DNA from 3 places in the Streptomyces sp. NPDC018610 genome. Region 3 is predicted to be linked to each of the others. Evidence: riboswitches for the same ligand, from Rfam matches in the RefSeq annotation. Region 3 holds a riboswitch; each other region holds the start of a gene.
The links. Region 3 has a riboswitch for cobalamin ahead of ACH5A8_RS06950 ((2Fe-2S) ferredoxin domain-containing protein). Riboswitches for the same ligand answer to the same signal wherever they lie in the genome.
Positions count from the first base shown of each region.

Region 1: another riboswitch for cobalamin. It lies ahead of ACH5A8_RS25655 (HoxN/HupN/NixA family nickel/cobalt transporter); the one in region 3 lies ahead of ACH5A8_RS06950 ((2Fe-2S) ferredoxin domain-containing protein).
Region 2: another riboswitch for cobalamin. It lies ahead of ACH5A8_RS29670 (CbtB-domain containing protein); the one in region 3 lies ahead of ACH5A8_RS06950 ((2Fe-2S) ferredoxin domain-containing protein).

Region 1 is NZ_JBISAL010000010.1:240,741-244,474, reverse strand. It holds gene ACH5A8_RS25665 (hydrophobic protein) at 498-656, shown strand; gene ACH5A8_RS25660 (ArsR/SmtB family transcription factor) at 1,100-1,465, opposite strand; cobalamin riboswitch at 1,546-1,756, shown strand; gene ACH5A8_RS25655 (HoxN/HupN/NixA family nickel/cobalt transporter) at 1,784-2,875, shown strand; gene ACH5A8_RS25650 (esterase/lipase family protein) at 3,562-3,734, opposite strand, start outside.
Region 2 is NZ_JBISAL010000013.1:49,722-53,455, forward strand. It holds gene ACH5A8_RS29660 (histidine phosphatase family protein) at 303-899, shown strand; gene ACH5A8_RS29665 (CbtA family protein) at 1,023-1,775, opposite strand; gene ACH5A8_RS29670 (CbtB-domain containing protein) at 1,797-2,018, opposite strand; cobalamin riboswitch at 2,054-2,197, opposite strand; gene ACH5A8_RS29675 (bifunctional o-acetylhomoserine/o-acetylserine sulfhydrylase) at 2,694-3,734, shown strand, end outside.
Region 3 is NZ_JBISAL010000002.1:347,486-351,219, reverse strand. It holds gene ACH5A8_RS06960 (SAV_915 family protein) at 1-194, shown strand, start outside; gene lysA (diaminopimelate decarboxylase) at 209-1,537, shown strand; cobalamin riboswitch at 1,751-1,873, shown strand; gene ACH5A8_RS06950 ((2Fe-2S) ferredoxin domain-containing protein) at 1,932-2,330, shown strand; cobalamin riboswitch at 2,447-2,591, shown strand; gene ACH5A8_RS06945 (DUF4430 domain-containing protein) at 2,753-3,241, shown strand; gene ACH5A8_RS06940 (cobalamin-binding protein) at 3,255-3,734, opposite strand, start outside.

The DNA of each region.
Region 1 (3,734 bases), on a different contig from region 3:
AGAACCACACGCAGGACTTCGCCGGTGCCCGCGCGCGCGGCGTCATCGCCCACGGCATCGGCGACGGCGGATCGCCACCGCCCCGCGCGAGGACTTCGCCGAAGCCGCCGTCGTCGTCCCGTCCACGCCCGGCCACGAGGGCAGGGCGTCCGAACTCCCCGGCGGCGTGGGCTGGTCCTTCGAGGAGTTCGCCGCCACCGCGGCCGAGGTGCTCGGCAAGCCGGTGCGCTGCCAGGCGCTGGCCTCCGAGCAGGAGCGCGAGCAACTCCTCGCGGCCGGCCTGGACGAGAGCACCGCCGCCTTCCTCGTCCCGCTCAACGCCGACATGCGCGACGGCGCCATGGCCCCGCCTCCGGGGGCCTGGGCCGCCGGGCACGAGGAGTGGTGTGCGCGGCAGGTCCCACGGTGCGTGAGGACAGCCCCGAAGCAGCCCCCGGGTGAGGGGCTGCTCCACCACACGCCCGCCCGGCCCGGCAACGGCCGGGCCGGGCAGACGGCTGGGTCGGCTCAGGCGGGGGCGACCAGGCCGCGGTGCCGGCTTCGCCCTGAAGATCCTGTGGCGGGTGGCGCTGATCGTCCTGGTGGTGTGGCTGCTCGGCTTCGTGATGCGCTCCACCAACGCAGGCGGCGGCCGCGGCCGCTGGTACCGATGGTGACCTGACATCGAACACATCCCCCCGGTAGGGCCCAGTCGGCAACGGCTGGGCCCTGTCGGCTTGTCCGACGAATGGCCGGCGGCCGCATCGGGCGAACGCGTCCGGAAGGGATTTCGGGGTAGGTGTGGTGCAGTCGGGGGCGGGGCGGACACGCGCGCCAGGAACCCGCGCAGCCTCCATGTCGCGTTCCGCCCCCGACCTCACTCGAACCGGGACGCCCGCGGTGAGGGCGCGCCGACACGCACGGGATGCCGAACCCGACGAAGCGACAGGCGAGGAAGGCGGCCATGGGTTCGCGGTTTAAGTCGCCCAGGAACACTGGTCTGATGTCGCTGAAGGCGGCACGCCCTGAGAGGACCTGGGTGCCGCGAGATCCCTCAGCTCGCCGAAGCGGCGCGATGCCGACGGCGTGGAGGCGAGCACCGGCTGAGCTCCTCGGGCGGTCAGATTGCCCGGCCAAGTGGCTTGCAGCGTTCCAGCAGGTCGGAAGTGATCGGGTCGACGATCCGGTAGCGCACCACACGTCCCTCCTTCTCGCCCGCCACGACACCGGCGGCGCGCAGCAGGCGCAGGGCCTGGGAGACGGCGGGATCGTTCATGCCGGTCGCGATCGCGAGGTCCGACACCGCGAGCGGGCCGGTTCGGTGCAGAGCCATGAGCAGGGCGAGGCGTCCGGGGTCGGAGAGCAGGGAGAACCGCTCGGCCCAGGCGTGGACGTGGCCGGGCTCACCGATGGCGGCGATGGCGTCGCAGACCCGATGGCCGTCGATGCTGCGTCGGCCGGCGCGCTCTGAAGGGACCAGGTGCATGGGGCCATCTTCGCAGGCGGACGATTGTGATCTTGCGCACCTGCACGGCTGCGCAGCTATGCAGCAATGAGCGGAGCCTCCTATCGTGTCCGGGCCGTGGTGCTCGGGAAGACCGGTGACGGTCCCTCGCTGGTGCAGGGATCCAGACCGGAGCGGCCCTCGCCACTGTGATCGGGGAGTTTCCGTCCCAGCAGCGCACGGTCACTGTCCGCCGCCCGGCGGATGGGAAGACCGGGACGGACACGCGCGCACCCGTAAGCCAGGAGACCGGCCACGGCACTTCACGAAGTGATCCACGAGGTGCTGGAGCGTGACCGCATGACCCTGCCCACCGGGCCGACCCCTTTCCGCTGGCGGCGTGAGGACACCGTCCGAACCGCCGGACTCCTGACGGTGATCGCCGCGCTGCACGTCGTGGCGTTCGGCGTCCTGTTCCTGCTCGTCGTGCCGGGGCACTACGAGACAGGTTCCAAGGCGTTCGGGATCGGCCTCGGCGTGACCGCCTACACGCTGGGCATGCGACACGCTTTCGACGCCGACCACATCGCCGCCATCGACAACACCACCCGCAAACTGATGGCCGACGGCAAGCGGCCGATCTCGGTCGGCTTCTGGTTCGCCCTCGGCCACTCCAGCGTAGTGATCGCCATGGCCGCCCTGGTCGCCGGAGGCGCGCACGTCGCCGGCACCCTGCTCGACAACGACTCCCGCACCCACCAGACGCTCGGCGTGGTCGGCACGACCGTCTCCGGGACCTTCCTCTACCTCATCGCGGCGCTCAACCTCGTCGCGCTCGCCGGCATCCTGCGGGTCTTTCGGGCGATGCGATCGGGTACGTATGACGAGGACGCCCTCGAACAGCACCTGGACTCCCGGGGCTTCATGAACCGTGTCCTGGGCCGTTTCACCAAGTCGATCACGCGCCCCGGGCAGATGTACCCGCTGGGCTTCCTGTTCGGCCTCGGCTTCGACACCGCCACCGAGGTCACCCTGATGGTGATGGCGGGCAGCGGTGCCGCGGCCGGACTGCCGTGGTACGCGATCCTGTGCCTGCCGCTGCTGTTCGCCGCGGGCATGAGCCTGTTCGACACGCTGGACGGCACCTTCATGAACTTCGCCTACCAGTGGGCGTTCTCCAACCCGGTGCGCAAGGTGTTCTACAACCTCACCATCACCGGCCTGTCCATCGCGGTTGCCTTCCTGATCGGGACCATCGAACTGGTCGGGGTGCTGCACGAGAAGCTCGATCTGAGCGATGCGGTGACCGGCTGGATCGCCGACCTGGACCTGGACAACGTCGGGTACATCATCGTCGGCCTGTTCGTGGTCGTGTGGGCGGCCGCGCTGGGGTACTGGCGACTGGCCAAGGTGGAGCAGAAGTGGGCCGCCCGTCTCGCCGACGGCGGCTGACGACCGGCGGGGTGTGATCCCGGGGAACGGGCCGCGGCGGATGACGCAGAAGCGGGCGATTCCGATCCGTGGCCGCCCGGTCGTTCCACCAGCCGTGCACCACAGCCCGGAGGCGGACACGAGCTGCGACCGATCACCCGTCTGTGCCCGGAGTCGTAGGCTGAGACCGCCGTCTTGTGCAGAGCCGTGCAGCGGCTGCTGAAGGCGCGCCGTCAGCCGGTGAGGCTCACCGCTTCCACGCCGGCGAAATGGCGCAGGTGAGCGTGTGGCCGCAACCCTCGCAGTAGCACCGCGGTGGGCTATCCGTCATCACGGACACCTGCATAGGGGCGTCTGGCCGCTGCTGGAGCGGAGCCATCGCCGGCCGATGCCGCCGCCGGGCACCGCCGGCGGCAGCATCGGCCGGCGACGGTCCACCGGGCCACGGGCCGCCGCCCCCACCCTGGTCCTCAGTCCCGCTGCCTGACCCGGCCGACGCCCCACCGGCGCGGCCCGGCATCGCGACTGCCGGGGCCCGGGCCCTTGTGTGCCCGTGCGTTCCGGTGGCGACGAGCGTTTCGAAGGGACTACCTGGAACGGGTTGTGTCGGTGGCCTGGGTGAGCTGGGCGTCATGAGCGGGGCCGGACACAGTGTCCTGTGTCCGGCCCGGCTGCTTTTTCCGTGATCTGCTCGGTGCCCGGTTCGGTCAGTTGGGCAGGCGGTCCAAAAGCCAGCTGCAGAGTTCCTCGGTGACCTTGGTGTGGCGTTCGTTCTGCGTCGCGCAGAGGTAGTCGTCGACCCGCGCCTCGTCCGGGTCGAGGGAGTCGATGTCCGTGTACAGGTCTTCGTGGGTGTCAAGGCCGCAGAGGGCGACCGCGC
Region 2 (3,734 bases), on a different contig from region 3:
GCCTGCGCGGGGGCGAGCGCCGTGGGTGCGAGGGTGGCGGAGGAGGCCGGACGGCCTCCGCACGCTTGCCCAACCAGCCCCTCCTTCCTGATCCCACCGGAGCGCGGCCGAGGCCGGGACGTACGTGTCCGGGCCTCGGCCGGGTGTTGGTCCCTGCGGTCCCTGCGGTCCCTGCGGCGCCTGCGGCGCGCACCACACGTGCGGTGCTTGCCGTGCGGCGGTGTGTGCCGTGCGCGCGTGCCGTGTTCCCGTGAAAACCTGGGCCCGCATCCGCCGACGACCGTCACACCAGGAGGAGTCACGTGGCCAGCCGTGTCACCCTCGTCTCACCCGCCATGAGCCCGTCGCTGCGGCAGACCCGTTTCTACGCCGGCGAGCCGATCGACGACTTAGGCGCGGCCCGCGCCCGTTCGGCGGCGCCGGTGCTGCCCTCGCCGGCCCGTACGGTCACGTCCCCGAGCGTGCGCTGCGAGCAGACGGCGGCGGCGCTCGGCCTGGACGCCGTGGCGTCGCCCGAACTGGCGGGCTCCGACATGGGCCGCTGGCGTGGCCGCACCCTGGACGAGGTGATGGCCGCCGAGCCGGAGTCGGTGGCCCGCTGGCTCGCCGACCCTGGCTGGGCGGGCCATGGCGGTGAGTCGGTCCAGGAGGTGTGCGAGCGGGCCGGAAGCTGGCTGGACGCCACGCGGGAGGCGGACGGCAGGATCCTGGCCGTGGTCGAGCCCGACCTCGTACGGGCCGCCGTCGTCCACGCCCTGGGCCTGCCCGCCGCCGTCTTCTGGCGGCTGGACGTGGTGCCGCTGACGGCCACGGAACTCAGCGGACGGGCCGGGCGGTGGAACCTGCGCCTCGGGCGGCCGCTGGACGGACCGGGGTCATCGGCCACCAACAGCCGTTGAGGGCGACACAGTTCAGGATGTCACGACCGGTGACGGAGCAGCGGGGACGGTGTCCGGTCTCGACGGGAAAGCCCGCGACAGCCCCCGGATGGTTCCGAAGGGCCGTCGCGTGTCCCGATATCGTCAGTTCGGGGCGGAAACCGTACGCCCGGACGCGGCCGTCGCGGGCTTGGGATCGAGCTGCCGTTCGGCCAACTCGCCGAAGAGCAGGCCGAATCCGCCCCACAGCACGGTCTGGACGGCCAGTGCGGACAGGCGGAACCGCCACAGCAGCGCGGCGGGGAAGTCCTGCGGCACCTCGTTGATGACCGGCAGGAACTCGTACGCCGACCCGATCACGACGGCGAACGCGGCCACCGCGACGACCGTCGCCCACCAGTTGCCCAGGACCGGCGCCAGGCGCTTGCCCAGGATGACGGCGGCGACGGCGAGCAGCACACTGAGCACCATCATCAGGAAGTACAGCGTGGTCCGCTTGCCGATGGTGTCGGGTTCGCCGACCGACGGCGGGTTGGCCGGGTACTTGAGGAACGGCACGACGTACACGGCGAGCAGCGCGCAGCCGGACAGCAGCAGCGCGGTCGCCCGCGGGCCGAAGCGGCCGACTCGGCCCATGGCGAAGCAGTAGGCGAGCGCGGCGATGCCGCCGAAGGCGACCCCGTAGACCAGGACGCCGGTGGCGAGGCCGGCGGTGGACTGCAGGGAGCGGGAGACGACCTCCATCTCGTGCTCGTGGGAGTGCGCGTCCTCGAAGCCGATCGCCTTGTCGACGCTCGGTTCACCGAGGAGGTAGGCGACGACGAGGGCGAGCACGCCGGCGGCCAGGCCGGCGAGCATGCCCCGCACGAGGAGATTCCTTACCGTTGCGGAGTTCATGGATGCGCGGCGTCCCTCGCGTCAGTGGCAGGGGAAGCCGAGCAGGTGGCGGGCGTCGTGGACCCACTCGTGGACGTCCGTGCCGCTGAACACGGAGGTGGCGCCCTGCTCGGCGCCGACGAAGTACAGCAGGACCAGCATCAGGATGCCGAAGAAGACCGCCCAGGGAGCTATCGCCTTCAGCGGCAGCTTCGCGGGGATGGCGGGAGTGGTGGCTGTCGGCTGGGCGACGGTCTGCGCCATGGCAGAACCTCCTCCGGGAATTCGCGTCCCATGTCGGTGGTGCACTGGACGACGGCCACGGGTCTGACTCGCGTGACACCCTGTCGGGGCGTCACGCATACAGTGGCGCGACCGTGCCGGATTCCCACCGGCTTCCGTCTCGCCGTCGTCGATATCGGACCGACCTTACCGCGCGCAGCGGACACGGCCAAGACCGCGTCCACCTGGGAAGATCCCACCGCACAGTGGACGGACCGGGCAATGACCGGGCGATGACCGGGCAACGGACCGCGCAGTGGGACGTCCGGTGGTTCGAGCCGTTTCGCGCGCCGGGTCGCTGCCTCTGTGCGCCCCACCCCGTTGCGGCGAAACGACCACCGTTCCCTGGTGTGGCGGCGGTCCGCTGTGGTTGTCTGGGGCCATGACCGTGCTCGTGACCCGCCGCCACGTCGACTACGTGCGTGTCACCACCACGGGTTGTCGCGCCGTGAGCTGAGCCCGTCCCGTTCCTCCGGCCCCTCCGGCCTGTCTTCTCCCACCGCGCACCGCTCACCGCGGCACGTCGAACGCACCCCGATCCGGGCGTCGTTCGCGGCCCCGCGCGGTGTCTCCGTGTTTCCCGTCCCCGCGCCGCGGGCGCCCTCGCCCGCCGCGAGCAGTCCTGTCCTCCGCCCTCCGCACCAGGGAGCAGCCACCATGAGCCAGCCCGTCGACTCCGTCACCGCCGGCCACACCCCCGAGGAAGTGCCTCCCGGCCCCGACACCTCCGCGTGGTCCTTCGAGACCAGGCAGATCCACGCGGGCGCCGCACCCGACCCGGCGACCGGCGCCCGGGCGACGCCCATCTACCAGACGACGTCGTTCGTCTTCCGCGACACCCGGCACGCCGCCGACCTGTTCTCGCTGGCGGAGCCCGGCAACATCTACACCCGCATCCACAATCCCACCCAGGACGTCTTCGAGCAGCGCGTCGCCGCCCTGGAGGGCGGCGTCGCGGCCGTGGCGCTCGCCTCCGGGCAGGCCGCGGAGACCCTGGCGATCCTGACGCTCGCGAGCGCCGGTGACCACATCGTCTCCAGTTCGTCGCTGTACGGCGGCACCTACAACCTGTTCCGGCACACGCTGCCGAAGCTGGGCGTCGAGGTGTCGTTCGTGGACGACGCGGACGACGTCGAGGCCTGGCGGGCGGCGGTCCGGCCGAACACCAAGGCGCTGTTCGCCGAGACCCTGGGCAATCCGCGCGGCGACGTGCTCGACGTGCGGGCGGTCGCGGACGTCGCGCACGCGGCCGGGCTGCCGCTGATCGTGGACAACACCCTCCCGACCCCCTATCTGCTGCGTCCCCTGGAGCACGGGGCGGACATCGTCGTCCACTCGGCGACCAAGTTCCTCGGCGGGCACGGCACGGCGATCGCGGGCGTGGTCGTCGACGGCGGGAGCTTCGACTTCGGGGCGCACGCCGACCGGTTCCCGGACTTCACCGAGCCCGACCCCAGCTACCACGGGCTGCGCTACTGGCCCGCGCTCGGCCCGGGCGCCTACGCCGTCAAGCTGCGGGTGCAGTTGCTGCGCGACCTCGGTCCGGCCCTCTCCCCGCACTCCGCCTTCCTGCTCCTGCAGGGCGTGGAGACGCTGAGCCTGCGCCTGGAACGCCACTCGGCCAACGCCCTGGCCCTGGCCGAGTGGCTGGAGCGGCGCGACGAGGTCGCCGCCGTGCACTATCCGGGGCTGAAGTCC
Region 3 (3,734 bases):
CGGCCGTCGGCTTCACCTCCGCACTCCGGCTGACCGCCACGCTCGGACCCGACCAGGCGTGGATCCCTCTCGCCGAGCCTGCACTGCGTGCGCTGGCAGCCCCGCTCGGTGTCACCACCGTCACGGTGGACCCGCAGCTCACCGCCCCGGCCACCAGGCCGATGCCCGCACCGACACCGGCGTTCGCAGCCTGAAAGGGGAGGACACGATGACCACGGTTCACGAACCCATCACTGCTGCCGCTGAGTTGGCGGTATGGCCCGCTTCCACCACCGAGCCCCGCACGGGCGACCTCGCCGTGGGCGGCGTACCGCTCGCCGAGGTCGCCGACCGCTTCGGCACCCCCGTCTACGTCCTGGACGAGGCCGAGGTCCGCGACCGCTGCCGCACCTACCGGGACGCCTTCCCGGACGCCGAAATCGCGTACGCGGCCAAGGCGTTCCTGTGCCGGGCCATGGCCCACTGGATGGACGAGGAGGGCCTCGGGCTCGACGTCTGCTCCGCCGGTGAACTCGAACTGGCCGTCACCACCGGATTTCCAGCCGAGCGGATCCTGCTGCACGGCAACGCCAAGTCCCCACGCGACCTGGACACCGCGCTGCGCCTGGGCGTCGGCCGCATCGTCATCGACAGCCCCTCGGAGATCGCGAGGCTGGCGGCGGCAGTCGGCCCGGACGGGCACCAGAAGGTGATGGTGCGTGTGGTGCCCGGGATCAGCGCCGGCGGACACGAGAAGATCCGCACCGGAACGGACGACCAGAAGTTCGGCCTGTCGATCGCGGACGGCTACGCCCAGCACGCCATCACCCGCATCCTCGACCAGCCCCAGCTCGAACTCACCGGCCTGCACTGCCACCTGGGCTCCCAGATCACGAGTGTCAAGCCGTACCTCGTAGCCGTGCGCCGCCTGGTCGGCCTGATGGCCCGCCTGCACGAGCAGCACGGACTGGTCCTGCCCGAACTCGACCTCGGCGGTGGCCACGGCATCGCCTACCGCCCCGGTGAGCCGGCCCTGGACCTGACGGCGCTGGCCCGCAAGGTCCGTACGGAACTCGTTGACGCCTGCACGACGGCCGGGCTGCCCGTTCCCCGGCTGATCATCGAGCCGGGCCGGGCCATCGCGGGCCCCGCCGGGATCGCCGTGTACCGCGTCCTGTCCGTGAAGCACACCGGTGAGCACGTGTTCGTGGCCGTGGACGGCGGCATGAGCGACAACCCGCGCCCGGCCCTGTATGGCGTCCGGTACACGCCGCGCCTGGTCGGCCGGCACAGCACGGCGGACCGCGCCCGGGTCACCGTGGTCGGCCGGCACTGCGAGGCGGGGGACACCCTGGCCGCCGACGCGGAACTCTCCGCCGACGTACGTCCCGGAGACCTGCTCGCCGTCCCCGTGGCCGGCGCCTACCACCTGTCCATGGCTTCCGGCTACAACCTGGTCGGCCGCCCGCCCGTGGTCGCCGTACGCGACGGATCCGCCCGCCTTCTTGTACGCCGCGAATCCCTGGAGGACATCCGCAGCCGTGACGTGGGCCTGTAGCCCCAGATGTCTCCCGGGCGGGTCGGTCTTTTCTCCCCATGCCGACCGTCCCGCCCGGGCCGTGCAGGAAAGCGCACGCCTGCCTCCCGACAGACACTGACTGGACCGCACGATCGGCCCTGGCGAGGCCCCGATGTCTGCTCCTGTGCCCCTGACGGCACTGTCATCCAGATGTCCTGAGATGATGACCGGGACAACAGGCGACGGCGGTCCGAGGAAGCCGGTGTGAATCCGGCGCGGTCCCGCCACTGTGACCGGTGAGCGAATTCCGGCAGGCCACTCCCCAGTGCGGGGTGGGAAGGCGGGGCGAGCGGCGACCCGGGAGCCAGGAGACTCACGCGGTCGCCTCCTCGAGCAAGGCCGGGGCGGATCTCCCCGGGAGGGGAGTGGTGTGATGCCCGAGAGGCCGGCGAAAGAGGCGTCAGGCGAGACTGTGGAGGGGAAGGGTCCGGTGCCCTGCCGAGTAGTCGTATGCCGCGATTGCTGCTGTGGCAGCCCCAAGGTGACCGGAATCGATCACGCCGCACAGACCGCGCGGCTGCGGGCGGAGGTGCCGGTGCGCATCTCCGAGTGCCTCGACGTGTGCGACCAGGCCAACGTCATCGTCGTACAGCCGTCCGCCGCCGGCCGTGCCGCCGGTGCCCGGCCGGTCTGGCTGGGGCTCGTCAACGACACGGACGCGACGGAGGACATCATCGCCTGGGTACGCGCCGGCGGCCCGGGAATCACTCCGTTGCCGGACATCCTCGACCTGTATGCCTTCACCCCTCCGCGCCGCACTGGTACTTCCTGAGGCTTGCGCGCCGGTGGGCTCCCACCCCGTAGCGCCGGAGAACCAATGTCGTGAAGTCCGAATGAGGGGCGTCAAATCCCCATAGGATGAGCACAGTTCGACCGCACACAGGACCGTGATCGGTGTGCGCGCGAGCTGTCAGCACGACAACCGCATAGGCGCGTGACTGGGGGAAGCCGGTGGGAGTCCGGCGCTGACCTGCAACCGTGTGCGGCCGTGAGGCCGCGAGTCGGGATACCCGGCGCGTGCCGCGAATCGCTTCCCACTGTCATGGTCTGCAGCGCGGAGCCGAGAGCCTCGTTCGGGTCGCCCCATCCGGTGCGTCCAGCCGTCGTGCACCACGGCGATGGACCCGCCTTCTCAGCCGCGGGTCCCGCTCGTACGGCGATGGGCTGCGGGCCACCCATAGGAAGGCTCGAGCCTTGCACCGTACATCCGCACGCCGCACCGTGATCGCCGGGGCCGCTCTCGGACTCGCCCTCGCCTCCGCTCCGGCGGTCGCACACGCCCAGAGCACGCCCGGCACGAACGCTCCCGTCAAGGTGACCCTCACTGTGCAGGGTCTGGACGGGCTGCTGTTCAAGGGGAAGATCAGAACCCGTGGCCACGAGGTCACGACGACCACAGGCGGCACGCACAGATGTGACGGCACCAACGGCGGCGCCAACCCCTCCGCCGTGCCGACGCCCACGGCCGCGCTCGACGACGCGGCCCGCAAGCGGCACTTCACCTGGGACGGCACCTGGTACGCCTCGTTCGACGACTTCTCCGTCGACACCATCAAGAACGTCAGTGGGGGCGGCGCCGCCTACTGGAACATCTCCGTCAACGGCACGCCGACTCCGGTGGGCGGCTGCCAGTTCAAGCTGAACGCCGGCGACAAGGTCGCGTTCACCTGGACGGCGTTCTGACCCCTGCCCGTGATCACCTGCCGGGGAACGGACGTGCCTCGGCAGGTGTGACCGGCTCTCCGGCCCGCTCGCCGTGGAGGACGTGGGCGAGCACCTCGGCCCCGCGCACCACGCGTGGTCCGGGGCGGTTGAAGTAGGCCGGGCCGTCCAGCACCCAGACACGGCCGGATCGAACCGCAGGCAGCTCGGACCAGCCTGGCAGACTTGTCAGCAACTCTGCTTCCCTTAGCGTGCGTTCAGGAGGAAAGCCGCACGGCAGGACCAGGACCACGTCCGGCCGTGCGGCGCGCACCGCCTCCCAGGTCATCGGCTTGGTGTGCTCGCCGGGCGCGGCGAGGAGAGCTTCGCCGCCGGCGGTGGTGATCTGCTCGGGCACCCAGTGTCCGGCGGGCCACAGCGGGTCGAGCCACTCGACCGCCGCCACCCGGGGCCGGGCGCGTCCTGCGACCGCCCGGCGGGCCTGGTCCAGACGGTCCAGCAAGGCCGTCCGCTG